One region of the Metabacillus schmidteae genome, then DNA from elsewhere that is predicted to be linked to it. Evidence: riboswitches for the same ligand, from Rfam matches in the RefSeq annotation. Region 1 holds a riboswitch; each other region holds the start of a gene.

What was found. A riboswitch is a leader RNA that binds a small molecule or an ion and turns the genes downstream of it on or off. The one in region 1 is predicted to bind cobalamin.
Region 2: it holds a riboswitch for cobalamin, as region 1 does, so the genes downstream of both, HWV59_RS23720 (DUF4430 domain-containing protein) here and HWV59_RS13915 (ABC transporter substrate-binding protein) in region 1, are expected to answer to the same signal.
Region 3: it holds a riboswitch for cobalamin, as region 1 does, so the genes downstream of both, metE (5-methyltetrahydropteroyltriglutamate--homocysteine S-methyltransferase) here and HWV59_RS13915 (ABC transporter substrate-binding protein) in region 1, are expected to answer to the same signal.

The regions. Positions count from the first base shown of each region.
Region 1 is NZ_CAESCH010000001.1:2,870,074-2,880,803, reverse strand. Features, by position in the region: gene HWV59_RS13925 (VOC family protein) at 1-342, shown strand, start outside; gene HWV59_RS13920 (MFS transporter) at 493-1,773, shown strand; cobalamin riboswitch at 1,884-2,072, shown strand; gene HWV59_RS13915 (ABC transporter substrate-binding protein) at 2,262-3,233, shown strand; gene HWV59_RS13910 (FecCD family ABC transporter permease) at 3,196-4,263, shown strand; gene HWV59_RS13905 (adenosylcobinamide amidohydrolase) at 4,263-5,756, shown strand; gene HWV59_RS13900 (cobyrinate a,c-diamide synthase) at 5,760-7,145, shown strand; gene cobT (nicotinate-nucleotide--dimethylbenzimidazole phosphoribosyltransferase) at 7,142-8,185, shown strand; gene HWV59_RS13890 (cob(I)yrinic acid a,c-diamide adenosyltransferase) at 8,200-8,736, shown strand; gene HWV59_RS13885 (cobyric acid synthase) at 8,761-10,290, shown strand; gene cbiB (adenosylcobinamide-phosphate synthase CbiB) at 10,330-10,730, shown strand, end outside.
Region 2 is NZ_CAESCH010000002.1:600,702-611,431, forward strand. Features, by position in the region: gene HWV59_RS23705 (coiled-coil domain-containing protein) at 1-97, shown strand, start outside; gene HWV59_RS23710 (GTP-binding protein) at 478-1,668, shown strand; gene rpmG (50S ribosomal protein L33) at 1,689-1,838, shown strand; cobalamin riboswitch at 2,221-2,406, shown strand; gene HWV59_RS23720 (DUF4430 domain-containing protein) at 2,542-4,449, shown strand; gene HWV59_RS23725 (DUF4430 domain-containing protein) at 4,523-5,407, shown strand; gene HWV59_RS23730 (energy-coupling factor transporter transmembrane component T) at 5,413-6,300, shown strand; gene HWV59_RS23735 (ABC transporter ATP-binding protein) at 6,273-7,931, shown strand; gene HWV59_RS23740 (ECF transporter S component) at 7,958-8,584, shown strand; gene HWV59_RS23745 (histidine kinase N-terminal domain-containing protein) at 8,766-9,917, shown strand; gene HWV59_RS23750 (6-phosphofructokinase) at 10,179-10,730, shown strand, end outside.
Region 3 is NZ_CAESCH010000001.1:2,532,144-2,542,873, reverse strand. Features, by position in the region: gene HWV59_RS12205 (TetR/AcrR family transcriptional regulator) at 1-589, shown strand, start outside; gene HWV59_RS12200 (anti-repressor SinI family protein) at 623-757, shown strand; gene HWV59_RS12195 (hypothetical protein) at 829-1,008, opposite strand; gene HWV59_RS12190 (serine/threonine protein kinase) at 1,039-1,710, opposite strand; gene HWV59_RS12185 (pentapeptide repeat-containing protein) at 2,052-2,885, opposite strand; gene HWV59_RS12180 (ribose-phosphate diphosphokinase) at 2,976-3,929, opposite strand; gene metE (5-methyltetrahydropteroyltriglutamate--homocysteine S-methyltransferase) at 4,203-6,503, opposite strand; cobalamin riboswitch at 6,655-6,845, opposite strand; SAM riboswitch class I at 6,927-7,038, opposite strand; gene HWV59_RS12170 (NAD(P)-dependent alcohol dehydrogenase) at 7,174-8,274, opposite strand; gene HWV59_RS12165 (peptidoglycan-binding domain-containing protein) at 8,589-9,149, shown strand; gene HWV59_RS12160 (sugar phosphate isomerase/epimerase family protein) at 9,371-10,201, opposite strand; gene HWV59_RS12155 (Gfo/Idh/MocA family protein) at 10,274-10,730, opposite strand, start outside.

The DNA of each region.
Region 1 (10,730 bases):
CAGGATCAAGAACAGGCAAAGGAATTTTGGCTGGAAAAGCTGGGATTTGTTTTAAAGTTGGAACAACCGATGGGACCGAATGCTAAATGGATTGAGGTCGGACCAAGTGATGATGAGTTTACTACCCTTGTTTTATATTCCAAGTCAGCAATGGAACAACAACAACCTTCAAAGGTTGCACATCCATCAGTCCTTTTCAGCACAACTGATATTGAATCAGCTTACGAAAAAATGGTGCAAAAAGAAGTAAAAGTCGGTGAAATGTTGAGAATGCCGTTTGGAACGATGTTCACTTTTTATGACCAGGATGGTAATGAATATTTACTAAGGGAAGATAAATAAGAAACTTTTTAAAGATACATATACTCCGTAAAATTAAACCCTATTTCAATTATTGTTGAAATGGGGTTTTGTTTTGATCATTTTTACCCGTCAATAAAAAATTTGGTTTATAATGAACAAAGTAATCTATAAAAACAGGAGCATAAACAAATGAACAAACAAAACAGTAAGTACAGATGGGTCGTTTTTGCTTCAGTACTGTTCACGTATTTTCTAATTGTTAGTCAACGAACAGCACCTGGTTTAATTACTGACAAATTAATGAGTGAATTTAACGTTACAGCAGCAACCATTGGATTTATTGCAAGCATTCAATTTTTTGCATATGCAGGTTTGCAAGTGCCGATTGGTATTTTGTCTGATCGCTTCGGCCCTAATTTCTTTCTTATCATTGGGACATTCTTAACCGGAACTGGGACATTAATGTATAGTCTTGCACAAAATGAAACCTTACTTCTTATAGCAAGGTTAATCGTTGGTACGGGTGATTCTGCGATATGGGTAAATTTAGTGTTGATTTTGAGTCAGTGGTTTAAAGGAAATGAATTTGTTAAGTTGCTGGGAATGGCAGGTGTTTGCGGAAGTCTCGGGTTCTTACTGGCAACAGTACCATTTTCACTTTGGATCAGCTTAATTGGCTGGAGATCATCCTTTTTATCAATGGGAATTCTATTATTTCTATGTGGAATCCTTCTTTACATTGTACTCATTCATCTTCCAAAACAAATGGCCAAAAACAATCGATTACCAGTTTCATCACTAAAAAAAATAAAGGCTGAGCCTGAGAAAACGATGGTGATTTTAAAACGGATTTTTACGAATCGACAAGCTTGGGCAGCTTTTTTCTGTCATTTTGGAGCTGTAGGTACGTACGTAGGCTTCATCGGTTCATGGGCCGTTCCATATGGGACTTCTGTATTTGATATGTCATTGTCAGCAGCAAGTCAATTTATTATGATCGGTCTTTTTGGAGCTATTATTGGTGCTCCAGTCGTAACCATGGTTTCAAGCCGTATACATTCTATTAAAAAGCCATATTTGATTATCCATTGTATGATTTTTCTCAGTTGGGCTACATTTCTAATTTTCAATGGAAAACCACCACTTTTTATGCTAATTGTGCTTTTCTTCATTATCGGCTTTGGAAATGGTGCAAGTGCTTTAACCTTCGCAGTTGTTCGCCAGTCATTTGATTCAAAAGAAGTCGGTGTTGCTACGGGTTTTGCTAATATGGGCGGTTTTTTGAGTGCTGTATTGTTACCAAGTATTTTTGGAACAGTATTGGACACAATTCAAACAGCTGATCAAAGTATAGGTTATTTTTACGGATTTATCATTCCAGTGACTTTTTCCCTTTTAGGTTTGTTTGGTGGGTTGTTGATTAAAGAAAAACAACAGGAAGTAACACAATCGAAGGAACTCACTTATTAGTTGTCATTTAAATTAACTATAAAAATATGAATAGAAGGTGAACTTATATTCGCTAATCTATTTTACAAACCAAACAGTCTATACTATACTCACTAATAGAAAACAAAAAAATGAATACAAAGCAAATAGGTTTCTTATAAAATGTAAGACTAAGAGGGAAGTTTGGTGTAAATCCAACACGGTCCCGCCACTGTAAGCGATAAGGAAGGTTATGCAAATCCACTGTGTGTTATCATGGGAAGGAGTAACCGACTGCCATATTCGTAAGTCAGGAGACCTGCCTATTTGTTTTTAAGCTTCCTCGAGGAAAGGAATGTTTAAAGTGCCAGTCATCTCTTATTGCCTTTTTGCTATTATTTATATAGTAAACTGTTTTTATACATATACAAGAGAGTGAGATCTTTTACGCCTTTATTCAACGCTTTCCCAATAGGAGTAGCGTTTTTTTGTGTTCAAAAAAGAAAGGGAGAATTTGTATGAAAGCATTTATGAATAAGTGGGGTCTATTAAGTGTTGTTCTTCTGTTAAGCATGTTTATGATTGTAGGCTGCGGATCACAGGAGGATCAATTACAAAGCGAAGAAACGACACAAGAAGAGTCAAATACCGAAAATTCCAAAAGCTTTCCAGTCACGATAACCGATGATGCAGGACAGGAAGTAACCATTGAATCTGAGCCTGAATCTATCGTCTCTATTCAAGCAAGTAATACGGAAATTGCCTTCGCTCTTGGATTAGGTGATAAAGTGAAAGGTGTATCTGATTACGATAACTATCCTCCGGAAGCATTAGAAATAGAAAAAGTTGGAGGACAGGATATCAAGGTTGAAAAAGTACTTTCGCTTCAACCGGACATTGCGCTGGTTACTGATTATCATTACGAAACACATCCTGATATTTTAAAGCAGTTTGAACAAGCTGGAACGAAAGTTATTGTTGTCGGTGAAACATCTTCATTTGAAGAAGTGTATAAAAATATCGAAATGATTGGACAAGCAACAGGAACAGAAGAAAAAGCAAATGAAATTGTAACAGACATGAAGAATCGTTTAGCTGTGATTAAAGAAAAAGCAGCAGAAATTAAAGAGAAAAAGAAAGTATGGGTTGAAGTTTCCCCATCACCGGATATCTTTACAACAGGTAAAAACACATTTATGCATGAGATGTTAGAATCAATTCAAGCAGTTAATGCTGCTGAAGATCAAGAAGGTTGGGTTAAATTAACGGAGGAAGAAATTGTTACATTAAACCCTGACGTAATTATTACAACATATGGATATTATGTAGATAATCCAAGTGAGCAGGTTTTAGCACGTAAAGGCTGGGCTGACGTACCAGCGATAAAAAATAAACAGGTGTTTGATGTTGATAACGACACTGTCACAAGACCAGGTCCACGTTTAATTGAAGGAGTCGAGACACTTGCGAAGCTTATTTATCCTGAAGTGTTTGAAAAGTAAAATTACGTGGCTGTATATTCTAAGCGGAGGGTTTGTACTTAGTACAGCCCTCCTTGGCTTATTTATTAGCAGTGTCCAGGTACCCATTTCAACTATTTTACACATTATATTTGAAAATGCACTCGGTTTTGGCTGGCTTGAACAAATACCAACAAATGAAGAAATGATCATATGGAATATACGTTTGCCAAGGGTGCTGCTTGGATTTTGTGTTGGCGCATCTTTATCATTAGCAGGAGCAGCCTTTCAAGGTCTTTTACGAAATCCATTGGCTGATCCTTATACGATTGGGGTATCGTCAGGGGCATCATTAGGTGCAGTGTTCGTGATCTTTTTTCAATTTTCTATCATTGGTTTAGGAAGCTTTACTCTTCCAGTCGTTGCCATAGTAAGTGGTTTTCTCACGTTATTTCTCGTTTTTGGACTTGTGAAATTAAGCAGTCGAAACATGGCAATTGAAACGATAATTTTAGCTGGAATCATAGTAAGTGCTTTTATAGGTGCAATAGTTTCGCTCATTATTTCATTAAGTGACCGTGATGCAATGACACAAATTATATATTGGCTTTATGGCAGTGTTGGAATGAGGAGTTGGGAACATGTTCAACTTATCGTTCCGTTCCTGCTGCTTGGTTCTTGTATTTTATTTTTTAATCACCGAGAGTTAAACGCGTTAGCCCTTGGTGAAGATGCCGCAGACCATATAGGTGTTGATGTGAGAAGAAGAAAAATTTATATCTTAATTGGAGCTTCTTTATTAACGGGGGCAGCTGTGGCGGTTTCCGGTTCGATCGGTTTTGTTGGACTTGTTATTCCACATCTTATTCGTCTTATTACCGGACCGAATCATCGCCATGTTCTTCCATTGTCAATGCTAGTTGGCGGTGCTTTTCTTATATTGGCTGATTTAATATGCCGTACCATCATTGCTCCAAAGGAAATGCCGATTGGAGTCATCACTGCTTTAATAGGTGCACCTGTTTTTGCACTTATATTAATTCGAGAACGTATTGGGCGGAGGGGATCATAATGTTAAAAATTCAAAACTTAGTTGGTGGCTATTCACATCCGCCCATCATTAATGGGATTGATGCAGAAATCAAAAAAGGAGAATTTTTCACCCTCCTTGGTCCGAATGGCAGTGGAAAAACCACAATTTTCAAGCTCATAACTGGTCAACTACCGATAATGAGTGGAGAGGTTTTGTTAGATGGTCAACCCATTCCGCGTTTTTCCAAGCTGGATAAGGCTAAAAAAATGGCTGTACTTACCCAGGAAGCAAATGTTTCATTTGATTATACAGTTGAAGAAATTATTGCTCTTGGTCGTTATCCACATCAAAAGGGATTTCTTAAACAGCTGACAAAACATGATATAACCTTGATGAATCACGTCATGGACATGGCAAATATTGCACATCTAAAAAACACCCCATTTCGGATGATAAGTGGCGGGGAAAAACAAAGAGTCTTGTTAGCTAAGGCTTTAGCGCAAGAGCCGGAAATTTTATTGTTAGATGAACCTACAAACCATCTGGATATTAAGCACACGTTTCAAACGCTTGATTTACTAAAAAAACGACAGCAAACAATGGGATTAACGATTTTTGCGATTTTACATGATCTGAATGTAGCATCACTTTATTCCGACCGCATTGCTCTGCTTCAACAAGGTGAATTTATGGAAGTGGGAGATGTGGAAACGTTAAGAAAAGTGGATCAGTTAAAAAAAGTGTACGAAGTGGACATACTTCCGCAATCACATCCAACTATTCCTAAGCCACAACTATTAATGACACCAAACCACATAAAATTAGAACCTAATCTGAATTTTAAGAAGTCATATGAAATTAAACAAACAAAAGACTACATACATGTTCAATTCAATCATCCATTAAAATCAATATCAAATGGTGTCATTGGAGATGGAATTCAGTGGCTTACACACTTTTGTAATTTTCATGTAAAGAAAAATTATCACTGTGATGAACCTGCAAAAGATGTGCAAACATGGATGACACAATTCAACATTCCTTATGAGCAGGCACTCGGGATGATGACAGCTGTTATATTAGAGGATGCAGTGATCATAGAGGAAAAAATAGGTGGTATTCCAATCCTGGCAATTGTCACAGCAGGTGTTGGAAATGCTGTTGACATTACAAAGCAATTGAACTCTGAAGCAACCCAAACGATTGGGACAATTAATACTATGCTCTTTATCGATGCTCATTTCACTGATGGAGCACTTGTCAATGGGTTACTTTCAGCAACAGAAGCAAAAGTCAAAGCAATAGCAGATTTAAACATAAAAGATCCTCAAACAAAGTCAATGGCAACTGGAACATCCACTGATGCACTTGTTTTGGGATTAACGCAAAAGGGAGAAAAAACAGCTTATGCCGGCTCTGGAACAGTTGTTGGACGGGCAATAGGCCAGGTCATTTATCGTGCAACACATGAAGCAATCAAGAAATATGTACAGCGTGTTCATGAGGGGCGTTATGATCATAGGGGGGAATAAATGATGACACAGAGAAGATTCGTAATCGCAGGAACAGGAAGTGGTGTTGGAAAAACAACACTGACAATTGGGCTAATGTCTGCATTCATTAAACGTGGACTCACAGTCCAAGGATTTAAATGCGGCCCTGATTATATTGATCCTACTTATCACACAGCAGTAACAAAAAGAGCTTCCCGTAACTTGGATAGTTGGATGCTAACACATGATAAAGTCATTGATATTTTAAATAATGGAAGCATAGGAGCTGACATTTCAATTATCGAAGGTGTTATGGGCTTTTACGATGGTAAAAATCCAGAAACGAATGAAGGAAGTACGGCAGAAATCAGTATGATCACGAAAAGCCCTGTTATATTAGTTGTTAATTGTGAAAGCATGGCTCGTAGTGCAGCTGCTATTGTGAAAGGCTTTCAACTTCTTACTGAAGAACCAAATATAGTTGGTGTCATTGCGAATAAAGTCGGAAGTGAAGGTCATTATCAGCTCGTAAAAAAAGCGATTGAGAAAGAATGCCATGTTCCTGTTATCGGGTATTTAAAAAGAGAGCTGGACATTGAGATTCCTGAACGCCATCTCGGTCTAATCCCTTCAATTGAACGAGGAGAACTTGATACATTTTTTCAGACATTGGGAGACTTAGTCAGCGAGACAATTGATATGGAAAAACTACTGGATTTATCAATAGCTGATCCAGTACCTTCGAGCAAAGATTCTTCATTATTTAACAAGAAAAAAGAACAAATTGTAAAAATAGCTGTAGCAAAGGATGCTGCGTTTAACTTCTATTATCCTGAGAATCTTGAAATTTTAGAAGCTAAAGGAGCAGAACTTGTTTATTTTTCACCACTTGATGAGGTGTTACCGGAAAATATCGATGGACTTTATTTGGGAGGAGGTTTTCCTGAGGAGTTTGCGCAACAACTAGAGAAGAATGAACAAGCAAAGAGCACCATCAAAACAGCTATCAATCATGGGCTACCAACCCTTGCAGAATGTGGTGGATTCATGTATTTAACAGAATCGATTCAAACAACAGATAAGAAAACCTATCAAATGGCAGGAGTTATTCCAGGTAAGGTAAAAATGCAGCAAACATTAGCAGCTTTAGGTTACAGAGAAATAAGCGGACAAAATGACAACTATCTATTGAACAAATTAGTTGCAAGAGGACATGAATTTCATTACTCCACCTATGAATCTACGGAAGGAAGCATTCCTTATGCTTATGAAACGAAAGGTCTAAGAGGGATAAAAAAAGAAGGCTATTTACTTAAAAATGTTGTCGCCGGCTACACACATTTCCACTTTGGCTCTTGCCCTGACATGGTCGACAATTTGATTGCAAAATGTCTTGAATACAAACAGAATGAGAGGACTCAACAATGACAGAACACACATTTACCATTCCACAAAAATCTATGGACATGGGGAAAAAAGTATCTGATTATATTAATACATTAACAAAGCCGCTTGGAAGTTTAGGGAGATTAGAAGAACTAGCTATTTCATTGGCTGAAATGAAAAATGATCCGTTTCCATCAGTGAGCCCTGCAGGTATTCTTGTATTTGCTGCAGATCATGGAATAACAGATGAAGGGGTATCCGCCTATCCTAAAGCTGTCACAGAGCAAATGGTACTCAATTTTTTAAATGGTGGAGCAGCTATTAATGTGTTCAGCCGACAAATTGGAGCCCTTCTAAACATCATCGATATTGGTGTTGCAAATGATATCAATCACCCTCAATTACTTAACAAAAAAGTTCGATATGGCACAGGAAACTTTTTACATGAAGATGCAATGTCTCTTAAAGAGGTTGAGAAAGCAATTGAAATTGGCTTTGAACAAAGCATGGAAATCATCAACAAAGGGGCACAATGTCTTATTCTTGGTGAAATGGGAATTGGGAATACAACAGCAAGCAGTGCGCTTTTGGCTTTATTGAGTGGGAAAGAGGTAGAAGCAGTTGTAGGAACGGGAACGGGGATTACAGAAGAGGGGTTACAGCATAAAGTAAATGTCATACAACAATCTCTTCAAAATAGAAAACCTGATCCGGCTAATCCGATTGATCTCCTAACGAAGATTGGAGGACTTGAAATTGCCGGGATGACTGGAGCCATGCTTGGAGCGGCAAGCAAACGAGTCCCGATACTTGTTGATGGATTTATTTGTACAATTGCTGCATTACTTGCAAAACAGCTTTCACCAAATGTTGCTGATTATATGATCGTAACACATCAATCTGTTGAACAAGGGCATGGAATCGCTCTTTCATTATTAGGGAAAAAACCAATCTTAGACTTAGGTCTCAGATTAGGAGAAGGTACAGGAGCAGCTATTACATATCCGATCATCCAATCAGCTGCATTGATGGTTAAGGAAATGGCAACATTTGATTCAGCTGGAATTTCTCAAAAACACTAGGAGGTCAGGTTCAGATGGAGAAAAAAGGGTTAACACTCGTGTACACAGGTGATGGCAAAGGAAAAACAACATCCGCTCTCGGTTTAACATTAAGAGCAGTTGGCAGAGGCTTCAATGTGAAAATTTTTCAATTTATTAAATCTCCACAACGTTCATATGGAGAACAAATTGCCTTAAATAAACTGGGAGTTGAGATGGTACAACTAGGAATTGGGTTTACATGGACGAAAACACCTGAGGAGCATCGGGAAGCATTGAAAATTGGCTGGCCGAAAGCGAAGGAAGCCGTCCTAAGTGGAGAATATGATGTCGTAATTTTAGATGAGCTAAATAACGCACTTGCTATTGATTCCTTCCCAATTGATGATGTTTTACCATTACAAGAAGTGTTAGATGTCATCAAAAATCGTCCGTCACATGTTCATCTTGTTATAACTGGTAGAAATGCGAAACAAGAAATAAAGGACATCTCAGATCTAGTTTCTATCATTCATCCAGAAAAACATTACTATAATGAAGGAATTCCTGCAGTAAAGGGAATTGAATTTTAGCATATCGTAAAGGAGTCTGTACATATGAAAAAGGCTGTACCATTAATGATTCAAGGCACTCATTCTGACGCAGGAAAAAGTGCAATCGTCACAGCTTTATGCCGAATATTTATGCAGGATGGTTTTAGGACTGCTCCTTTTAAATCGCAAAACATGGCGCTCAATTCCTATATAACTGTTGATGGAAAGGAAATTGGCAGAGCACAGGGTGTACAAGCAGAGGCAGCTAGAATAAGCGCAACAACTGATATGAATCCGATATTGATCAAACCCACTGGTGCCTATCAATCTCAAATTGTTGTTCATGGAAAGCCATATAAAAACATGAAAGCCGGCGAATACCGCCAAGACTTTTTTCAACAAGGGTTAACCTTAATTCAAGATGCGTATGAACGTTTGTCGTCAAGCTATGACCGAATTGTGATTGAAGGAGCCGGTAGTCCAGCGGAAATAAATTTATATGACCGCGAGCTTGTGAATATGCGTGTTGCCCGTATAGCCAATGCACCCGTTATATTAGTCGGGGATATTGAAAAGGGTGGAGTTTTTGCAAGCTTAGTAGGAACACTTCAGCTGTTAGATCCGGTAGATCGAAATAGAGTAATAGGAGTGATCATTAATAAGTTTCGAGGAGATGTTTCTTTATTAGAGCCTGGTCTTAAATGGTTTGAAGAGTACACAGGTGTTCCGGTATTAGGGGTTGTACCATTTATTGATCATTTAATAATTGAAGCTGAAGATTCTGTTGTTTTAACGAATTATTCTTCAAAACCGGATGATTCAATAGATATCGACATTGCGGTCATACGACATCCATTTATTTCAAACTTTACGGATATCGATCCATTTTTCGAAGAACATGATTGTCATGTGCGCTTTGTAAACCATGCAGCTGAACTAGGAAATCCGGATTTACTCATTTTACCTGGTAGTAAAAATACAATAGAAGACATGCTGTATCTACATAGCAGTGGTCTGGCTAATATAATATTAGACCTGGCTCAACGAGAAACAATGATTATTGGGATATGTGGTGGTTATCAAATGCTTGGTAACACAATAGAGGATGAACACAAAATAGAATCACCTCACGTAAAAACGAATGGTTTAGGCGTGGTTCCAATGAAAACCATTATTACAGAGGAGAAAAAAACGGTCCAATCAGAAGGAATTGCGAGATTCGGAGAGAACGAACTACCAGTAAAAGGATATGAAATTCATATGGGAGAATCATATTTTGATAAAACTTGCGAGCCATTTATACATATGGCAAATAGTCAAGATGGGATCATTACAGAAAACAAGAAATTAATTGGAACTTATTTTCATGGTATCTTCCATAATGATGCATTAAGGGAAGTTGTTTTAAATGAAATTCGAATCAAAAAAGGGTTAGAACCGATCCTAAATCGAGCTTCTTTTGCACAAATAAAAGAAGAGGGCTTTGATTTACTGGCTAGTGAAGTTCGAAAGCATGTTAAGCTTGATCAAATATATCAATTATGCGAGGATTTCAGAGAAAAACTAGTACCCAATAATGAAGTAAAGGACTAAACAGTTATGTTATTTAACATATTTTCAGGATATCTTTTTTTGATAATAGGAGCTGCTATTTTACTTGATTTGATCATAGGTGATCCGCGGTGGATTCCTCATCCCGTCGTTCAAATGGGGAAGCTCATTTCATTTTTAGAAAATAAGTGGAATCACGGAGCTCATCGGGTGAAAAAAGGAATGGCTCTTACAGTAACTGTCGTTGTAATCGTTTTTCTCGTAACCTTTGCTATCCAGTTTATTGCTTATAAGCTCCATCCAGTATTAGCTATTATCCTTAATATTTATCTTATTTCAACAACTATTGCAATTAAAGGTCTAGCCTCTGCAGCAAAAGAGGTGCTTTCGCCTTTAGGAAAAGGAAATATCGTTGAGGCAAGAAAGAAGCTTAGTATGATTGTTGGACGAGATACGGAAAGCTTGCCGGAAAAAGAAATTGT
Region 2 (10,730 bases), on a different contig from region 1:
CGGATCCCAAAGCTCAACTGGTGTTGCAATTGCAAATATGTCTAGCGGTTATTGGGCAGAAAAATTTAACGGACGTGTAGTACGCGTAAGCATGTAATATTCTTAAAGAGCTGGCACAAAGTTGTCAGCTTTTTTGTGCGTTAAAATGTTTAAATTAGAAGCAAGGAAGATTATTCCATGTAGAGTCTGCTTTTAAGTATAGAATTTAGCACAACTACACACATGTTTCATCTTTTTTGCTCGCTAGTATGCGAGTAGCTTCAGTTGCGAAAAATAATCTTTAGTTCATAAATTCCCGATTAAACGAATTCTAAACATATATGCAATAAAAAATGTAAAAAAACTTGCGTTTTAAAGGGATATATAATACTATTTAAAACGTAAACATTACGTTTTATGTTCGTAGGTAGGGATTGTTGATATATAGATCTAAAATTTAAATCGTAATAATAACGGTTTGTATAAGGAGAATTTTAAATGATTAAAAGAAAAGTTCCTGTAACTGTGTTAAGCGGATATTTAGGTGCAGGGAAAACAACATTATTAAATCATATTTTAATGAACAGGGAAAATAGGCGAATCGCTGTTATTGTTAATGATATGAGTGAAGTTAATATTGATGCCTCACTTATTAAACAAGGTGGTTTTACGAGGGCGGAAGAAAAGCTTGTAGAACTTCAAAATGGATGTATATGTTGCACACTTCGAGAAGATCTCATTGTTGAAGTGAAAAAGCTTGTAAACCAAGGTGATATTGATTATTTAGTTATAGAATCTACTGGTATATCAGAACCAATACCAGTGGCACAAACTTTTTCTTATATTGATGAGGGGCTTGGTATTAATTTAACTGATATTTGTATACTTGATGCAATGATTACGGTTGTAGATGCAAACAGGTTTTGGCATGATTTTGCTTCAGGTGAGACATTGCTGGATCGCAAAGAAGCGACAGATGAATCTGATACGAGAGAAGTTGTTGATTTGCTCATTGACCAAGTGGAATTTGCTAACATTTTACTATTAAATAAAACCGATTTGGTAAATAAAGAAGATGTTGAAGAATTACGTGCAGTAATCCATAAATTGAACCCAACAGCAAAAATAATTGAAACTAGTTTTTCGAAGGTAGCTATGTCTGAAATTTTAGAAACAAATCTCTTTGATTTTGAAGAAGCAAGTCAAGCTGCTGGATGGATCCAAGAGCTTGTAAATGAACATATACCTGAAACAGAGGAGTATGGGATTTCTTCATTTGTATATAAGAAGAAGCGTCCATTTCATCCAGTAAGATTGATGACATGGCTGGAAAACTGGCCAGTAGATGTTGTTCGGGCAAAAGGATTTTTTTGGCTCGCATCTAGAAACGATGTGACAGGTCTTCTTTCACAGGCTGGACCTTCCATTACAATTCAAGGTGCAGGTGAATGGATTGCGTCTTATCCAAAGGATGAACAAGAGGAAATGTTGAAAGAGGAACCAGAATTACATGAAAAATGGGACAATCAATACGGTGATCGCATGACGGAATTAGTGATGATTGGGATTGATATGAACCATGATGAAATTGTAGCATCTCTTAATCAATGCATATTAACAGATGAAGAAATGCAACAAGACTGGTCTCAGTTTACTGACCCTCTACCAGCCTTTACAGAGGTAAATTAAATCTTAGGAGGAAAAAAATAATGAGAGTAAAAATTACATTGGCATGCACAGAAACAGGAGATCGTAATTACATCACAACAAAAAATAAGCGGAACAATCCTGATCGAATTGAATTGAAAAAATATTCTCCGAGGTTAAAAAGATATACATTACATCGTGAAACAAAATAGAGATGTGCCATGACTAACTCTTTAGTCATGGTTTTTTGTATTACCAAATAGCATAAGGTTTTGTAGAGTGTAGGTGTCTAGCTCCGAAGCACATGAAGTCAAGTGCAGTCGTGGAGATTGACGTCGCGTTTTTAGACTGCCAGCGCCTAGTCCCGAAGCACAGAATGTGTAAGTGCAGTTAGTGCGACAGGACGTCCCGTTATTGACTACCTCGGGGTCATAAGCCACTCAGGAATTGAAGACAAAGAACGTCTTCTATTCCTGAGCGTCTTATGCCTGTCGGGGCTCACCAAGGCGTTTGCGTTTTTCTAATATTAAGCGATTCTGTCATACATATATTGACACTCTTTTCATACTAGACTATGATTAAAAAAGCAAAAATGAATAGGATACAAAAATAGGTTGATAGATTCATAGAATCTATCATGAAAAGGGAAGTCGGTGCAAATCCGGCGCGGTCCCGCCACTGTAAATGGGAGCTTTTTACTATATGCCACTGTCATTGATGGGAAGGCGGTTTAAAGTGTTGATCATGAGCCAGGAGACCTGCCTATTTTTTACCTGCCTACGCGGATAGGAGAAGGTTAAGATAGGGAAAGGTTTAATGCACACTTTGTCTAAATATCTTAACGTTTCTTATCCTCCTTTGTAGAGGATTTTTTTAATGCTTAAAATTTTGATATTTAGATTGGAGAGAGTCTATATGGTACTAAATAAGGCTAGAAATCTATTTCTATCTTTATTACTTGTGTTTACGTATGTTGTAAGTGTGTCCCCTACTAATGCTTTTGCTGAAGAATTAGTAGAACAAAATGAAATCATTTCGGTTATTGGTAAGGACAATGAAGTCTTGCTTGATGACACAAACTATACATATTCTGAGAATACTACTGCTTTTGACGTACTATTGCAAACGGTAGGAGAAGAAAATGTAGAATATAGTGAATCTCAATATGGAGTATATATTGAGGGGATAAACGGTGTAAAACCCGGCGAAAAAGAACCATATTATTGGGCATTTTATATAAACGGCGTCTCATCACAAGTAGGTGCAGGGAGTTATGTTGTTCAAGAAGGAGATCGTCTAAGTTTTGTTTACACAAACTGGGAAGAGACTCCGGAAAATAGTGCATCTATAAGTATTATTGGAGAACAAGAAAGTGAAATATTGCTAGAGCCAATGAGTGTTTCTTTTATTCACGAACCAACAGCCTTTGACCTATTAAAGACAGCTTATGGTGTAGAGAATATCGAATATACCACCTCTGAATATGGTGTAATGGTTACTGGTCTTGGAGGAGTTCCTCAAGAAGATCCTTATTACTGGATGTTGTATGTAAATGACGAGTTAGCTTCAGTAGGAATTGACAGCTACAAGCTTCAAAATGGTGATCAAATTTCATTAAGATACGAATCATGGGAAACTCCATCTGAGGATCCAGTAGAGGAAGAACATGAACAAAGTGAACAGAATGAAGAAACAGAAAAACCGGTTGAAGAAGAAAACAAGCTTGAACCATTTAATAAAGAAGTATTTAATAACAGTGTTAATTTAGCAAGTGAGTATGTATTAGAAAATGAAATTGGTGACTGGCAAGCAATTGCTCTTAAGAAAGCAGGTAAAACGATACCAAACACGTATCTTACCAATCTAAAAAAACAGGTTAATGATAGCCAAGGTAGTTTTGCCAGAATAACAGATTATGAAAGATTGACATTAGGTATTTTAGCTGCCGGTGAAGATCCAACAAATTTCGAAGGCTATAATCTAGTAGAGTCCATTTATAATGGAAATGTTACAAAGCAGGGACTAAATGGTGTAGCATATGCCCTTATCGCTCTGGATAGTGCTGATTTTTCAATTCCATCTTCAGCAAAGTGGAATCAAGAAAAACTGGTAAATGAATTAATAAAAAATCAAAATAGTGATGGAGGCTGGTCTTGGAGCGGAGATGCAGCAAGTGATGTTGATACAACTGCAATGGTTTTAACTGCTCTAGCACCTTATCAAACCAAAGTTAAAGAATCTATAGATAAAGCGGTATTATACTTGTCAAATCAGTATCAGTCATCAAAAATCGATAATAGTTCAACCGCAGCTCAAGTGGTGATTGCCTTATCAGCACTCTCAATTGATGCTCATAGTGATGATTTTACAAATGAAGGTATCAGTTTAATTAATTATCTCTTATCATTCCAAAACAAAGATGGCGGATTTGATTGGCAAGGTGGGGATGAGAGTGATTCATTCTCAACAGATCAAGCATATAGAGGTTTAGTAGCTTATCAGTTATTAGGTGATAGTTCTCTATATCATTTCTCACTTAATAAGGGAAATTCACCTGAACCAATAGATGAAAACGAAGAGACTCCTCAAAGTAGTGAACAGCCAGATAGTAAAGAAGAGGCACCTAAAAGTGCGGATGATGAAGAGTCAATTGAGACAATAAATCAGCCAAACCCAGTGGAAAAAGTAGATTCACCAAGTAAAGGTAATCCTCTTCCTAATACAGCGACATCAAACTATAATCTGATAATTGTAGGTATGATTCTCGTTGCAATTGGAGCTATTGTGCTTGTTTATCGTAAGCAGCAAATGAATAAAGGATAGTGTAAATGCCCTCTATATTTGAGGGCGTTTGCTCTTTCTAGTAAAATAATATGAAAAATAGGAGGACTATTAATTGAAACAATATAAAACACTCCTTATGATCCTATTTACTACTATTCTCTTATTTCTATCAGGATGTGCGAAAGATGAGGTGACTCCGGCACTTGAGCAAAAACCTGCTGAAGAGATAGCAAATGGGGAAAATGCAGTTAAGCAAACGTTAGATACAGAATCGAAATCAACAGAATCTGAAAAAACTGAGGTAACGAATGAAGACACAGAAAAAAATGATGAAACAACAGAAAAAGTAAAACCGATTGAACAAGATGCTGGGCATGCGGAAGACTTAAATTCCCAAAGTACAGAGGAAAAGCAAACTGCAACTACATCAAAAAGTTCACAAGCTAAGGAATCCGAGCGTACAACAACAACTACTAGTAAAACAGAGTCAACAGAAAAAAAACAAGTAGAGGCTGCGACAAAACCTGAACAAAATACAGAGAAAACTACGATACAGAATACTGAAAACAAAAATAAGAATCAATCTGAACCAGTAAAAGATAAAACAACCACTACACCCCCTGTTAAGGTAGAACAAAAAAAGGAAGAACCCAAAAAACAAGAACCAAAACCAACTGTAACCATCTCAGTAGTCGGCGATAGCGAAAAAGGTACGATTCTTTCTGCTACTAAGGTAGAAATGAGTGAAGGAAACACAGTATTAGATGTAACATTAAAAATACTTAAGTCAAAGGGCATTCCAATTAGTATGACAGGTGGCGGTTCTACAGCGTATGTGCAGGGAATTGGTAACTTGTTTGAATTTGATCGAGGACCACTTAGTGGATGGACAGTGAAGCAAAATGGATCAACTTTATCAAGAAGTGCAGGTGTGACGAAGGTTTCGAATGGTGACAAGATTCAATGGATTTACACAACAAATTATAAAGAGGATTGATTACTATGAAAAGAGGTGTTCATTCTTTTCACCCCTTCGTGAGTTTTACTTATTATATTGGCGCAACAGCACTGGTCATGCTATATAAGCATCCGGTGTTTTTGTTTGTTGCGGCCATATTGTTTATTTTATTTAATCTTCAATTAGATAGAGGAAAAACACTGAAAAATTGGTTTGGTATGCTCCTATATCTATCTGTATTTTTTCTTATACTCAATCCATTAGTTAATCGAAGAGGAACGCATATTTTATTTTATCTTCACGATAATCCTGTTTTACTTGAAGCAGTGATCCAAGGAATTATTTTGGCTTTATCTATATTTACTTTATTAGTCCTATTTTCTACTTTTCATCTTGTTGTGACAGCGGAGAAGTTTCTATTTTTATTTTCAAGAGTTTTGCCGCAATGGGCGTTGCTCACCATGCTTTCCATGCGGTTTGTACCTTTGCTAAGAAGGAGATTACGTGAAATTGAGACTGTTCAGAAAGGAAAGGGACTTTCGGTCAAAGAAGGGAAAGTCCGTGAACGGGCAAAAAATGGCATCTTGCTTGTACAGATATTATTAACTTGGTCACTTGAAGAGGCTATTCAGACAGCTGATTCCATGGCAGCTCGCGGTTATGGAGTGAAAAAGAGAAGCAAATATACGCCTTATAAGATGAGACAAAGTGATTGGTTGTTCCTTTCTATTTTAACTATAGTAATGTGTACGGCAATAACTGGTTGGTGGCTTGGTGATGGTGTATTAAGTATCTATCCAGTGCTGGAGTCCCCTATTATACAAGGCAGGGAGTGGTTTTATCTCACTGTTTTTGTTCTATATCTTTCAGCACCACAGCTTATTGAAGGGAAGGAGGCGTTACAATGGCATTATTGGAAGCGAAGAATATAAGTTTTAAATACCCTGATGAGTCACAACCTGTTTTAAAAAACGTTTCTTTTTCAGTTGAACCTGGCGAATTTATCGTTCTTTGTGGATCATCAGGTAGTGGAAAAACAACATTGCTAAGGTTAATAAAACGTGAAATTGCTCCTCATGGAATGAAATCAGGAGAGTTTTATTTAGAAAACCAATCAATTGCTAAAGCAAACTCTGAGCAAATGGCTAAACAAATTGGAATGGTATTTCAAGATCCGGAGAACCAAATTGTCATGGATAAAGTTTTAGAGGAACTTGTTTTTGGAATGGAAAATATGGGGATATCAACGGAAGAAATGAGAAAGAAAGTAGCGGAGATCGTTCATTTCTTTGGATTAGAACATTTATTAGAACGAAAAACATACGAACTTTCCGGTGGACAAAAGCAATTGATCAACTTAGCAGCTGTTTTATTAATGGAGCCTAAAATATTGCTGTTGGATGAGCCCACATCTCAGCTGGATCCGGTGGCTGCAAGAGAATTTATTGGGATGCTTCAAACAATGAACGAGGAATTCGGTATCACGGTGATTATTGCTGAGCACAGGTTGGAGGAACTGTTTGGCATTGCAGATCGTGCACTCGTTTTAGATAAGGGGGAAGTATTGGACTTTGATACACCTCGCAAAGTAATTGAAAAACTGGGTTCAACAATCAATCATCCTTTGTATCACTATTTACCAAGTCCTGCCCGTCTATTTTTAGAATATACTTCTCTAAAGCAGGATGAGATGATACCTCTGTCAGTTAAGGAAGGGAAGCAGTGGTTGAGGAGGCTTCACGTTACAGAAAATAAGCCTAATGATGTAGTGCAGGTGTATCAAAACGAATTGTTATCATTGAAAAAGGTGGATTTTCAATATGCAAAAGACACAGAGAAGGTTTTAGATGCATTATCATTAACTGTTTATGAAGGTGAATGGCTGACAATTGTTGGAGCGAATGGAACAGGAAAATCGACTTTATTAAAAGTTATGGCAGGTCTAGATAAAGTACAGCGAGGGACCATGATCTATAAAGGGAAAAAGGTTAAAAAGCAAGTATCTGAGGAAATTGGCTATTTACCACAAAATCCGAAATTGTTTTTTTTGCACGACACAATAGAGATTGAGTTAGAAGAAATCATAAAAAAACATCAAGTAACATCTGGTGAAATGAAGATGGAACAGCTCCTTAAAATGTTTAATCTTTCTTCTTTAAAAAAGCGTCATCCTTATGATGTAAGTGGCGGAGAGATGCAGAAAGCTGCATTAGCAGGTGTATTATTAAGAAGCCCAACGTTATTATTAGTTGACGAACCTACAAAAGGTCTTGATCCTGAAGCGAAGCAAAGCTTTGGGAAGCTCCTAAAGCAATTACAACAACAGGGGCTAACGATTGTCATGGTCACACATGATATTGAATTTGCTGCAAAGTTCTCAACCAGGTGTGCCATGATGTTTCAAGGCTCTATCACAACCGAAGCACAAGTTCGATCTTTTTTCCAAGGCAATGCGTTTTATACAACCGTAATGAATCGAATGACAAGAGGTAGTCATGTGCCAAATGCTTTAACAGTTGAGGAGGCGTGTTCATCTTGGTCCGTTCAAGAAAAGCTCTATTAATATCAATTGTTTTGGCGATTAGCGTCATGCTTGTTCTTTTATCAACAAAAAATTATATGCTCGTTAGTGTTTTCGTTATGTTTGGTACATTTCTGCCTTTTATGATCAGATTTGAACGGAAAAAGGTGCAGGGAAGAGAACTTGTCATATTGGCGATCTTAGCTGCAGTTGCGGCTGTTAGTCGTGTGCCTTTTGCGTCAATCCCGAGTGTTCAGCCTACTACATTTGTTATTATTATGACAGGCTTTGTTTTTGGAGCTGAAAGTGGCTTCGTTGTAGGAACTCTTGCAGCATTAGTATCTAATTTATTTTTAGGGCAAGGACCTTGGACACCCTGGCAAATGTATACATGGGGGATGATCGGATTATGTGCAGGACTATTAAGGGGAACATGGATAAAAACAACCGTGATCGGAAGAGTCATTTTTGGGTTTATCACAGGTATTCTATTTGGTTGGGTCATGAACCTATGGTCCTTTATAAGTGTTGGAAAAGAAATAACCTATGTGGAAGTACTCGCCTATTATGGAGCCAGCATTTATTTTGACCTGGCCCATGCATTGTCAAATGTCTTTTTCCTGCTTCTCTTTGCAAAAAGTTGGCTAAAAATATTACAACGATTTAAGACAAAATACGGATTATTAGATCAATAAGATAAGGCTGTTCCTAGGAGCAGTCTTTTTACATATAATGGATGGGTTTAATTGACAATATGTAAAAAAAAGAGAGCGGATTTTTCAAATTGTAACATATTTTATAGAAATTTGAATAAAGTGATAAAAAAGAAGGATATTTATCAGTTTTTGTCTAATTTACATTAAGGACATTCACACAATGAAAGTGGTGAAAAAAGTGAATTCGGTATCTGGATCAAAGCATTCTGTTGAAGAGAGGGTAATCAAGTTTTTGGAGGAATCAGAGGAAGATTTTTTAGCATTGTGGCTGGAAAATGTTATTCTTGATGATGATGATATCTTTAAGGATCGAGTCAGGAAAAATGGATTCCAAATGTATCAATTGGCGAAAAAATCACTGCTGCAGACAATAAGTGATGAAGAATTGATAGAACTTGCTCATAAGGTTGCAAAAGAACGGGTTTTAAGCAAAAGCAATATTGGCGAGTTTGTATTCAATATGAATATTGGAAGAAGTACACTCATTAAATATGTAAACAAGTCCGGTGTATCCATCCAGGACCTTCAGCCAATCATTGATAGAATCAATGATCATTTTGACAGATATTGTTTTCTAGCCGTTACACGATATACGGAGTTAAAAGATATTGAAATAAATGAAAAAATGCTTTTTGTTAATCAATCTCACAATGATCGATTATCACTACTTGGTCAAATGTCCTCAAGCTTCGTCCATGAATTTAGAAACCCTTTAACATCTGTAATGGGATTTATGAAGCTGTTAAAAAATGAATACCCAAACCTTAAATATATGGATACAATTGAGCATGAATTAGATCAGCTGAAGTTTAGAATCACTCAGTTCTTACATGCCTCCAGGTTAGAATCAGCAGAGAAAAATCAGGAAGAGATTCACGTAGAAAGTCTCTTTGATGATATTATTTCCTTTTTATACCCAAGCATTGTTGATGGAGATGTAAATGTATCAACTAAGATTGAGCCTAACTGTAAAATCATAGCCGTAAGGGATGAAATAAAACAAGTATTGGTTAATATCATTTTAAATTCCATTGATGCATTAAAACAAAAAAATTCAAGGGAAAGAAATCTATGGATATGCTGTGTAAAAACAGATCATACGATCTCCTTTACGATTACAAACAATGGTCCTAAAATTCCTGAAGAAATAAGGGAAACTATCTTTGAACCTTTTTACACAACAAAAAGCTTTGGTACGGGGATAGGGTTATTTGTTTGTAAATCAATTATTGAAAAACATCGGGGAACAATTTATTGCGAGTCAGATCAGCATCAAACCTCTTTTGTGATTAGATTACCGGAAAACGCATAATGAACCGACCTTAACCTGACGTTGAGGTCGGTTTTTATATTTCTATCAGTAAGTATTATGGATGATAGATGAATATTTAAGAAAAACTAAGCTATCAACATTAAGACTTGAAGTTTTTAATCAGGTGTTTTATACATTGAGAAATTTCTCGAAATTTCAGTTTTTACCTATTTATCTTTATAAGTACTTCGTGGTATACTATACAACGTAACAAATGTTCATATGTGTATGAACGAAATTTCGTATAAAGGGGTTACGATAATGAAAATAGGTGTAGTTCATTTTGGTTGTGCTTCAGCAGGTACAGCACAGATCGTTCGTACCCTAGTAGAAGAACTTTCCAGTCAAGGTCATAAAGTTATTGGGATTGAATGGGACGATACAGAGAAGCAGTTAGTTCGTAAGGAACTTAATGGGAATACATATCGTTCGTTTGGTTCGGGTTCTTATGTATTGAATGCTTTTCCGATTACCATCTGGAACAATCAATTATCCGCGCTTGCAGGTGAATTAACAGAGCTTGATCAGGTTATTTTATTAGGGGATACAAAAGTCAATGTGATCAATTTATCAGGGAAAATATTGCGGGTACCGGTTAGTATCTTTAATAACATAGAGGAGTCAGACCTGACATTAGGTTATGATACTGCACTAAATTCTATTGTAGAAAATATTGAAAGAGTCAGAGATACTGCCAGCTCTCTAGATTATGGAAAGGTACGTGTTTTTAACGTGCAAATTCCTGGTGCAGAGAAATCGAGATTGTTACATGATACTGCAATAGCAGTTGAAGCTGAAGTAGTTGAGCAAGTT
Region 3 (10,730 bases), 340 kb from region 1:
ACAAAGAGGTCGAAAACAAGGTTCAAATGGACTAGAAAGTAAAGCGAAGTTACTATCAATTGCAACCGAAGAATTTGCCACAAATGGATTTCATGCAACAAAAATTAGTACAATCGTTAAAAGAGCTGGTGTTACTCAACCGACTTTTTATCTATATTTCCATAGCAAAGAAGCTATTTTTCAGGAACTAGTTAATCATTTTCGGACTAAGTTATCGCAACTTTCACAAGAAAGTAGACTTGAATCCGGATTGGATGGTACCAATCTTCCTGGAAGAATAGCCGGTGGGCTTGCCGCCATCTTTTCCTTTCTAAACGATGACCCTCATTTAACTAAGATCGGTTTTTTCATTTCAGCAGAAGCTGATGATATTAAAAATCAAATTGCAGAGCAAATAACAAGTAACTTAATCTCAGAACAGAATGATGGATATTTTCGTCAAGATCTTGACATGAGAACGGTTGCAGATAGTTTAGTCGGAGTGATTGAACGTCTTACTGTGACAAGTCTTTTTAATGGAATTAAGAAACCGGAAGAATTAGCAAATGAGATTGTTAATCTTTATTTGTACGGGTTGCAGTCAAAATAGTTTCAAGAACCTTTCATAACGGGGATGATTATAATGATAAATTCAGCAAAAGAAATGAACGATGAAAGTTTGGATTTAGAGTGGATCGAACTAATGAAAACAGCTATAAAGATTGGGTTAACGGTAGAGGAAGTTCACGAATTTCTAATGGAAAACAGGAAAAGTTAATCCGTTTACATATAAGTTTGAAAGACAGCATAAAAAAAGGATCGTTTTGAACAATCCTCAAGAATTTAATCTTAACTGCTATATGAACTAAAGAAACTGCCAGATTTATGTTTTCTTTTATAGTGATGATGTCCATACTTTGATGGATGGTGATGTTTTGAATAGCTTCTTCTTTTGAAATCACTTGAGCTGTACTTCCCATAAGGTTTTGATTTTTTGCCTAATAAAGATTTTAATATTTTATCTAACATGTTAATTCCTCCTTTATATTTCCAATTCCTTTATTTCCAAAAAACTTTTAGTTTTAATACATCTTTCATAAACTCTTCGATGGAAGAATTTTTTCTTAAGTTATACCACCTTTGGATGGTTTCCATAAGCCAAATGGGAATCGCCTTACCATCAACTAAGTGGTAATAATCATCATAGGCTTTCTTCAAATGCTCCCAGCGGTGATCATTTCCGGGTTTTAAGTATTCAGATACATCAATAACTTTTGCTCTGCCATTCTGTAGTAAGATGTTCTTTAAATGTATATCCCTTGGGTTTAGGTTCTGATCTTGCGCATACTTTCTTGCATTCTCAACATCAGCAATTGCCTGTGAAGGAATATGGATACCTTGTAGTAGACAATCATAAAGCGTAATACCCGATTCAAAGCTTAATACTAAATATCTATCAAAAGCTCCAAAGCATTTAGAAAAGAATGGTGAGTCATTTAATTGTTCATAGACATTTGCTTCTGTTTGAATTTTATCTTTTTTCTCTTCAGCATAGAGCTTAAATGCATATGATGGTTCATGAATATATTGAAAAACAGCAGCATCTGTTCCAACACCAATACAACTTAAATCATGAACATTTCCTGAAATCGTTACCGGCTTATTGTTAGGATTTGATGTAATTGTAATTTGTGACAATAGTTCGTCTACTACTAATAGATCTTTTTCCAAACTTTCACCCAATTTCTCCGAAGTAACTTTTCGTTTAAATATAACTAAAATATATTGCTATTCATCACTCCTATTTATAGAATTAAGCTAAAAGAATGAATTCCTTACCAAATGAAAAAGACCTTTACCGATGATGGTAAAGATCTAAAAAAAGACCTTTACCAATTTATAAGTATCAATTGGCAAAGGTCTCGCTAGCAATATGATTGCCAACAAAGCCGGGGTAAAACCCGAAATGACGACTTTGTTTTCCAGCTACTCCCCTTTGGAGGAACTAACGTTCAATTAACTTATCTCAATTTTAACAGAATTTTCACACTAAGTCAATTTATAACCATTATTTAGTTTAACCAGTGGGAAGGAATTTCTAGAGATGGTGGCAATTTTGTACGATGATCTCCATTTGCAGAATTAACTTGTACTTGAGTTAAAAAGATACTTCCTGTTAAGTTTGCTCCACATATATTTGCATCCCGTAAGTCTGCCCCAATGAAATCAGCAAATCTTAAGTCCGAATTTCTAAGATCACATGCAATTAGAAAGGCTCCCCTTAAATTTGCTCCTTTGAAATTTGCGCCCTTAAAATTTGAACCAATGAGATCAATTCCCTTTTTTAATTTAACCCTTTGTTTTTGATCATGTTTAACATTTGCCCGTACGTATTCACTTGTTTGAATGAGTAAATGATTAACATATTCCCTATGTTGGATTATATCTAATTTTAATATCGATTGTGGATTTAGGTGAGTAAGACGTTCTGTTTTTTCTATTGCTTGTTGTATGTTTGTTTGGATTCCACTAGCTTCTTTTCTATTTAATGCTTCATATAAATAACGAAGCATTTCATGAAGTTGCTGCATAACAGGAAATACTTCAAACATTTCCTTTTCAATTTCTTTGTTTTTTCTCCAGTCTCTTCCACTGTATGTAAATTGTGAAACCTTTTGACCGGCTCCAAAACATTCATAAACTGTACAACCGCGAAATCCACTCTTTCTTAAATTACGATGAATCCCACACCGGTAATCTGTCTGAAGATTTTCACAAGGAATTCCGCTATCCTTATCATAAGCAAAGTCCGCAGATTTTAAGTAAGGTAAAGCAACACAACATAAGCCAAAGCAATTCTCACAATCTGCCTTTACACTTTTTAAGTCTTCTATCTCAACACTCAAAATTCCACTTCCTTACACCTTCGATTGGAAATTTCAACAATAAGAATAACCGGAGTTTATATTGGCTCCGGCTTTTGCTTCATAAAGTGATTATTGTACCAACTCGTCAACTGATTGTTTTTCATATATACGTTTTATCGCTTCACTAATTAATGGCGCAACTGATAGCTCAACTAGTTTATCGATCCTTTTCTCTTCCGGAAGTGTAATCGAGTCAGTTACAATCAATTCTTTTATTTTGGAGCTTTGAATTCGTTCAATTGCAGGACCAGATAAAACCGGATGTGTACAACATGCATACACCTCTTTAGCACCGTGCTCTACTAATGCATTTGCCGCTAATGTTATCGTTCCTGCTGTGTCAATAATATCGTCGATTAATATCGCCGTTTTACCTTCAATATGACCAACAATATTCATAACCTCTACTACATTTGGTCTCGGACGTCTTTTATCAATTATGGCAATTGGCGCCTTCAATCGATCTGCTAATTTACGAGCTCTCGTAACTCCGCCATGGTCTGGTGATACAATGACAATATCATCTAAATTCTTATTAATGAAGTATTCTCCTAAAATTGGTACACCTAATAGGTGGTCAATTGGTATATCGAAGAAGCCTTGTATCTGTGGTGCATGTAAATCCAGGGCAATCACACGAGTAGAGCCTGCTCTTTCAAGCAGATTTGCAACCAGCTTTGCAGTAATAGGCTCCCTTGCTCTTGCTTTACGATCTTGACGAGCATATCCGTAATATGGAATAACTAAATTAATGGTTTTTGCAGATGCACGTTTTAAAGCATCTACCATTATTAATAGTTCCATTAGATGTTCATTTACAGGATTGCTAATCGATTGGATGATATATACCTCATCTCCTCGGATACTCTCCTCAATGTTTATTTGAATTTCTCCATCACTAAAACGAGTAACAGAACTCTTTCCTAATTCAACGCCAAGTAATTCTGCAATCTTAGTAGCTAACTTGGGATCAGAGTTTAGTGAAAATAGTTTTAAATTAGAATCTGCGTAGCTATTAGGCATGGTAAAATGTAAACCTCCAGTAGGACTATTAATTTGTGGCTTTGTTATAAACAAGTATTGATTTTTAACACTAAGATAAATGTTCGGAAATCAACAGGAAATATTAACAAAGCCTTAGAAATGAGTAATTTGTATAATCTTTTCTTATTTTACACTATTCCTTGTGAGTTCAATAGTAACTTCACTATAATTCTTTTAATTTTTTAGTAACTCTTTATGTAAAAAAATGCGAGACCTAGTATGGTCCCGCATTTTTATTCATTCATCGTCTTTTTATCTTTTGTTGACAAGTAACTTCTCTCTCGTATGCTCAGCAGCTTCTACCATAACTTTTAATGCAGCAACCGTTTCTTCTATTCCCCGAGTTTTCAAACCACAATCAGGGTTAATCCAGAACAATTTGGGATCGAGTACTTGTAGGGCACGATCGATATTTCGTAATAATTCCTCAACTCTTGGTACTCGTGGACTATGGATATCATATACTCCTAGACCAATCCCTTTGTTATAAGTTGTTTCTTCAAATGCTTGAATCAATTCCCCATGACTTCTTGATGTTTCTATAGAAATAACATCTGCATCAAGTGCATCAATCGTATCAATAATATTTTTGAAATCTGAATAACACATATGTGTATGAATTTGTGTTTCATCTTGCACAGATGTTGTAGCAAGTTTGAATGCATAAACTGCGGCATTGAGATAATTCTCCCAGTTTTCACGCTTTAATGGAAGTCCTTCCCGAATCGCCGGTTCATCAACTTGAATCATTTGAATGCCATTTTTTTCAAGGCTATCAACTTCTTTCCGAAGCGCCAAAGCAATTTGATTAGCCACTTCATAACGAGGGATATCATCACGAACAAATGACCAATTTAGTATTGTAATTGGACCTGTTAACATTCCTTTTACAGGTTTTGATGTTAATGATTGAGCGTACACTGTTTCCTTTACTGTCATTAATTCCTTCAAGTCAACATCGCCATAGATAAGCGGTGGTTTCACACACCTTGACCCATATGATTGAACCCATCCGAACTTTGTGAATTGAAATCCTAGTAGTTTTTCTCCAAAATATTCAACCATATCTGTCCGCTCGAATTCCCCGTGGACAAAAACATCTAAACCGAGTTCTTCTTGAATATCGATCCATTTTTTAATCTCTGCTTTAATATAATCCTCATATTCCACATCGGTTAACTCGCCTTTACGCCATTTTAACCGCTTATTTCTAACTTCTTTTGTTTGTGGAAAGCTACCGATTGTAGTCGTAGGAAGCAAAGGTAAATCAAAAGCATTTGCCTGTAATTCCTGACGCACAGATAACTCTGCTCTCCGGTCTACATCATATAAATGAATGTTATTTACGGCATCCTGTACTTCTATATTGTTTCGGAATGATGATTTGTTTAAAGATTGGATGGCTGATGTACTCTCTGTAATTTGGTTTTGTACTGATTCAATGCCATTATTTAATGCTCTTGTTAATATGACAACTTCATTTATTTTTTCATCTGCAAAAGATAATGCATTTTTTATAACTTCATCAAGCGTTTCTTCACTTTTTACAGTTACTGGTACATGCAATAAACTTGATGATGGCTGAACGATTAAACGATCCCTTGAAACAAACGTTGATAGTTCAGTAATAGTTGCAAGCTTCTCATCTAGATTGCCACGCCAAATGTTACGTCCATTGATTACACCAGCAGCTAACACCTTATCCTGTGGAAAACCAAATTGATTTAAAGCAGCAAGGTGATGGCCGCCATCATGGACGAAATCGAGTCCTATCCCTTGGACTGGAAGAGAACAAACTTCTTTGAAATAATCAATACGATCAAAATAAGTTTGCAAAATCACCTTAACATTTGGTGCTGCTTCATGTAACTGATGGTAGACCTCCTGGAATAATTCAAGCTCATCAAGAGAAACATTTGTTGCTAAAATCGGTTCATCGATTTGAACCCACTGGACACCTTCTGTTTGTAATTGCTTAAGGATCTGAGCATACAGGGGTACAAATTTTTTGACTACGTTATTAAAATCAGACTTCTTGTATCCTTTTGAAAGCTTCACAAAGGTTATTGGTCCTAGAATGACTGGCTTTCCATCAATATTTAGCTTTTGTTTTGCTTCTTTGAAAAATTGAAGCGGGCGGTTCTCTACCAGTTTAGGCTCTACATGATGTAACTCCGGAACAATATAGTGATAGTTTGTGTTAAACCATTTTGTCATTTCACAGGCAACTGCACCTTTATTGCCTCTCGCCATATCAAAATATGTTTCTAATGAAACTGGTCCATTACTATTATTTTCAAAGCGCTCTGGTACAAGTCCAAACATGACAGCTGTATCAAGGACATGGTCATAAAAGCTGAAATCTCCGATAGGAATTATATCAATACCTTGCTCTTTTTGCTTTTTTAGGTGTTGAAGCCTAATCTCTTCCATTTGTTTTAAAAATGCATCCTTTTCAAGGTTCCCTGCCCAATAATGTTCAAGCACCTTTTTCCATTCTCGTTTTTCACCAATACGTGGATAGCCTAAATTCGAGCTTTTTATTTGATTCATACCTTCATACACTCCTCTAATTTTTTTGTCCCAAACTAAAAAATCTCTCTTTTCAAATTAGAAAAGAGAGATTCATACGCATGGCTAACTAGAATTGAGACATCTTGGCTTTCTCAACACGTATTCCTCACTCCTCCCTATCATCCGTAGGTACAAGCGCATATATCAGGCAGGTCTCCTGACTTAGGTTCATCGCTTCTTATCCCTTCCCATTTCATCAAGAAATAGTGGTGAATGATAAGTTGCTCCCCAATACAGTGGCGGGACCGTGCCGGATTCTCACCGGACTTCCCTTTTAAGCTATGATTAAATTTTCACAGCACCTGATACATTTGATATGTAATTTTCAGACGATTTCTTCCTCAATAAAACCTAAAGACCTCTCTATTAAGAATAGAGAGGTCTTCATTTTATTGAAATCCCCTCTTATTTTACAAAGACACATACTTTGTAGGAATTAGCACCTTTTCAACAACGATGGTTGAATGGTTGCCGGGCTTCATCGGGCCAGTCCCTCCGCCACTCTTAATAAGAGTTTTTTGATAATTAATGATATTTTGAATTTAATAGCATATTAGCATGAGAAAAGAAAACTGTCAAAGAGAATTTTCTTATTTTTCCATTATTAATTAAAAGGAAATTGTAGATAGAACTTATTTTTGGTAACCTTTTATTCTATTAAACCATTAGGATAAACGATCACTTTTAAACTTTCTTTTTTATTTAACCTAGCACGTTCCATCGCTTCTTTCGTTTCGTTAAGAGTATAACGGTCTGTAATTAAGCTATCTAAATTGTAATTTTGTGATGACAAAAACTCTATTCCTTGAGAATACGTATTTGCATATCTAAAGATTCCAAAAATGTCTAATTCATAATCTGCAATAAGTGGAACATTGAGAGCAATTTCATCTTGTGGCGGCAATCCAACAATGGCTAATTTTCCACCTCTTTTTAAAGATTTCAGGGCTGATTGAAGCGCTTTCGGATTACCTGCTGTTTCAAATGCAACGTCAACACCTTTTCCAGCGGTGATGCTTGCAATTTCTTCATTTGGATCTTGCTCTAAAACATTTATAACATGAGTTGCGCCAAGTTTTTTTGCAGCCTTCAAACGGTTTTCCTCTAGGTCAGTAACGATTATTTTTGAAGCCCCAAAGGCTTTAACTGCCGCAATAGCTGTAAGTCCAACAGGTCCCATACCCATGATAACCACTGTTGATCCCGGTTGTAGGTTTGACCTTTTAGCTGCATGAATTCCTACAGAAAAAGGCTCAACAAGTGATGCTTCTTCAAACGATAGATCATCTGGAATAGGAAATAAAAAATCTTCCCGGTGTTTTATATATTGAACAAAAGCACCATCTACTGGCGGAGTTGCTAAAAATTGAACTTCTGGACAAAGATTATATCTTCCTTCCTTACAATATTCGCATTGTCCACAAGTAATGCCAGGTTCGATTGCCACACGATCTCCAATTTTCAACCTGGAGACTTGTTCGCCAACACTTACAACAATACCTGCGCATTCATGACCTAAAATAATGGGCTTTTCAACAACATATCTTCCAATTTTTCCATGTTCATAATAATGGATGTCAGATCCGCATATCCCAACAGCCATTACCTTGACTAATACCTCATTACCTTTAACTTTTGGAACAGCAACTTCCTGAAGTTCAATTTCGTAAGGCTTCGTCATTACTGCAGCTTTCATAATAGTTGGAATTTCTAATTTTTCAACATTCTTGACAATAGATTGATTCGTCATCTTTTTTTTATCCCCTTTCTTACCCTAAAACGAAACCGCTTTCTAAATTACTTATTTAGAACAGTTCATGTGTTGATTGTCTGATAATTGATTCTGGAATGTTATACTAATCTCTTTTAGGATACCATCATTTTTATATTCTAAAAAGATAAAAAAACAGGATTTTCAATTTGTTTTATTAATTTTGTAATAGATTTCTGAAAAATTTTTCAATTAATCAATGAATCTTTTTTAAAAAATGATCATTCAGATGAAACAATTGTTAAGTCTCTCTCGTTTCATATACGAAAAACAAACAAAGGGAGATGTTTCATTTGAATAAATTAAAAAAGTTATCAGCAACTGTATTAACTGCTTCTGTATTATTATTAGGAGTACCTGCAGGAGGAGTAAGTGCCCAAGAAAGTATCAATTATTCTATCTTTGACTTACAAGGTATGTTGAAACAAGGATCTAAAGGAGAAAACGTTAAAATCATGCAGCGCGCATTGAACGAAGTAATGGGTGCTGAATTATCTGAGGATGGGATATTTGGTCCTAATACCAAAACAGCTGTTATGGCGTTTCAGAAATCTAAGAAAACACTAAAGGTTGATGGCATCTACGGACCAAATACACATGCAGAGCTATCTAAAGAAATTAACTCTTTCGGCTTTGAGAACACTGTTTTAAAAGTAGGCAGCCGAGGTGAAGCTGTAAAAACACTACAAAAAGCATTAAATGATATGAGCTACAATGTGACAGTAGATGGAATATATGGACCACAAACAAAAGGTGCTGTTATTAAATTTCAAGAACGCTTCCCAGAACTAAAAAATGATGGAATTTTTGGACCAAAAACTAAAGCAGTTATGGATAAAGTTTTAAATGACTAGTGAGAAAGGCGATCATTTTTATGATCGCCTCAGACTGTTGACAAACGCTCGCTTTCTTCGTTACTCACCTTGCTGCGGTGCTCATTACCAACCCCGGTAACTCCGCTCCTCACAATGCTTCGTGCCTCGAAAGCAAGCGTTAGCAATCAGTCTGAAGGGCTAGCGATTTTTACTTTGTCTACAAACTGAGGCGATCATTTTTATGATCGCCTTTACTACTTTTATATTTTATTAAACACTTTGTCAAACCCAGCTTTAGAGCGTCGTATTAATTCATCACTTGATTCTTTTGGTTGTGAAGGAGTTAATACTTCTTGTGATATTGGACCGCTATACCCGGTTTCCTTTATGCTTCTTAAGAATAATGGTAAATTAATGATCCCCTCTCCAGTGTAAAGCCGATCATTATCTTTCAGATCTTCCACCGGCAAATCAGCGGCATCATTAATATGAACATGAACAATTTGCTGCTCATTTAAATTCGTCAGATCCTCACTTGAAAGCCCTGTTGTGTACCAATGATATGAATCTAACAACAATCCCACATTTGGTAATCCTATTGCATCAATTAATTGCAGAGTTTCCTTCTGCGTCCAAATAAATGGATTTTTCCACGTATCTCTTAAATGGTGGGGACCAACATATTCTAAACCAAGTCTTATATCATAAGAACCTAGAACTTCTGCACAAATTCTCAGACGTTTTATTGCTAAGCTCATGAATTGTGCAGAATTGAAATCTGTTGATGGTAATATATAAGTGCAACATCGTGTACATCCTAAATCTTTAGCAGCCTTAGCAGATGCAGCAAGTTTAACCAAATCGTTTGAAAACACTTCGTCGGAACTTCTCCATTCAACTGGTAATCCTATTGCCCCTATTCGTATGTTATTAGTTTGTAATATCTCTATTGCCCCTTCTTTACCATAGGCTTCAATAAAATCCTTTGCATCCAGATCAACTGTTTGAAAAGAGTATTCTGCTGCTAACTCAACAAATTGTTTATCATCTTCGAGAGTTCCTAACCCGGCTTTGGTTAATCCTCTTAACATCAAAAAATCACCTCTTTAGGATAATCTATTTGATAACGTCACTCGGTCACAAGTCCAATTATTATTATCTTATTAAATTTCCCAATCTAAAATGACTTCACGTCCTGTTTTAGATGATTTATAAATCGCATCTAAAATGAGATTATTTGTTAACCCTGACATTGCAGAGGTAATCGGTTGTTTTTCTTCTTGAATACACTCAATAAAATGTTTACTTAATAATACTCTATCATCTTCTTCACGGTCCTTCTCGGTAAGTTCTAGATCTATTGCTTGATCAAATTGCTCTGTTAATATCTTTACAGAATTTCCGTTTATAGAAGCACCACCTTCAGACCCCATTATGTGAATAAAAGGATTATTGCTTGTATCCATATTAACAGCCCAGCTAACTTCAAGAGAGAGCGTAGATCCGTCCTCCATTTTAATTAAAGCAGTTGCTAAATCTTCAACATCATATTGCCCATTCCAATTCGGAGTTCCCCAGTTTCCTATTCCTTTCTTTTTTGGTCCGAATTCGGCATAAGTT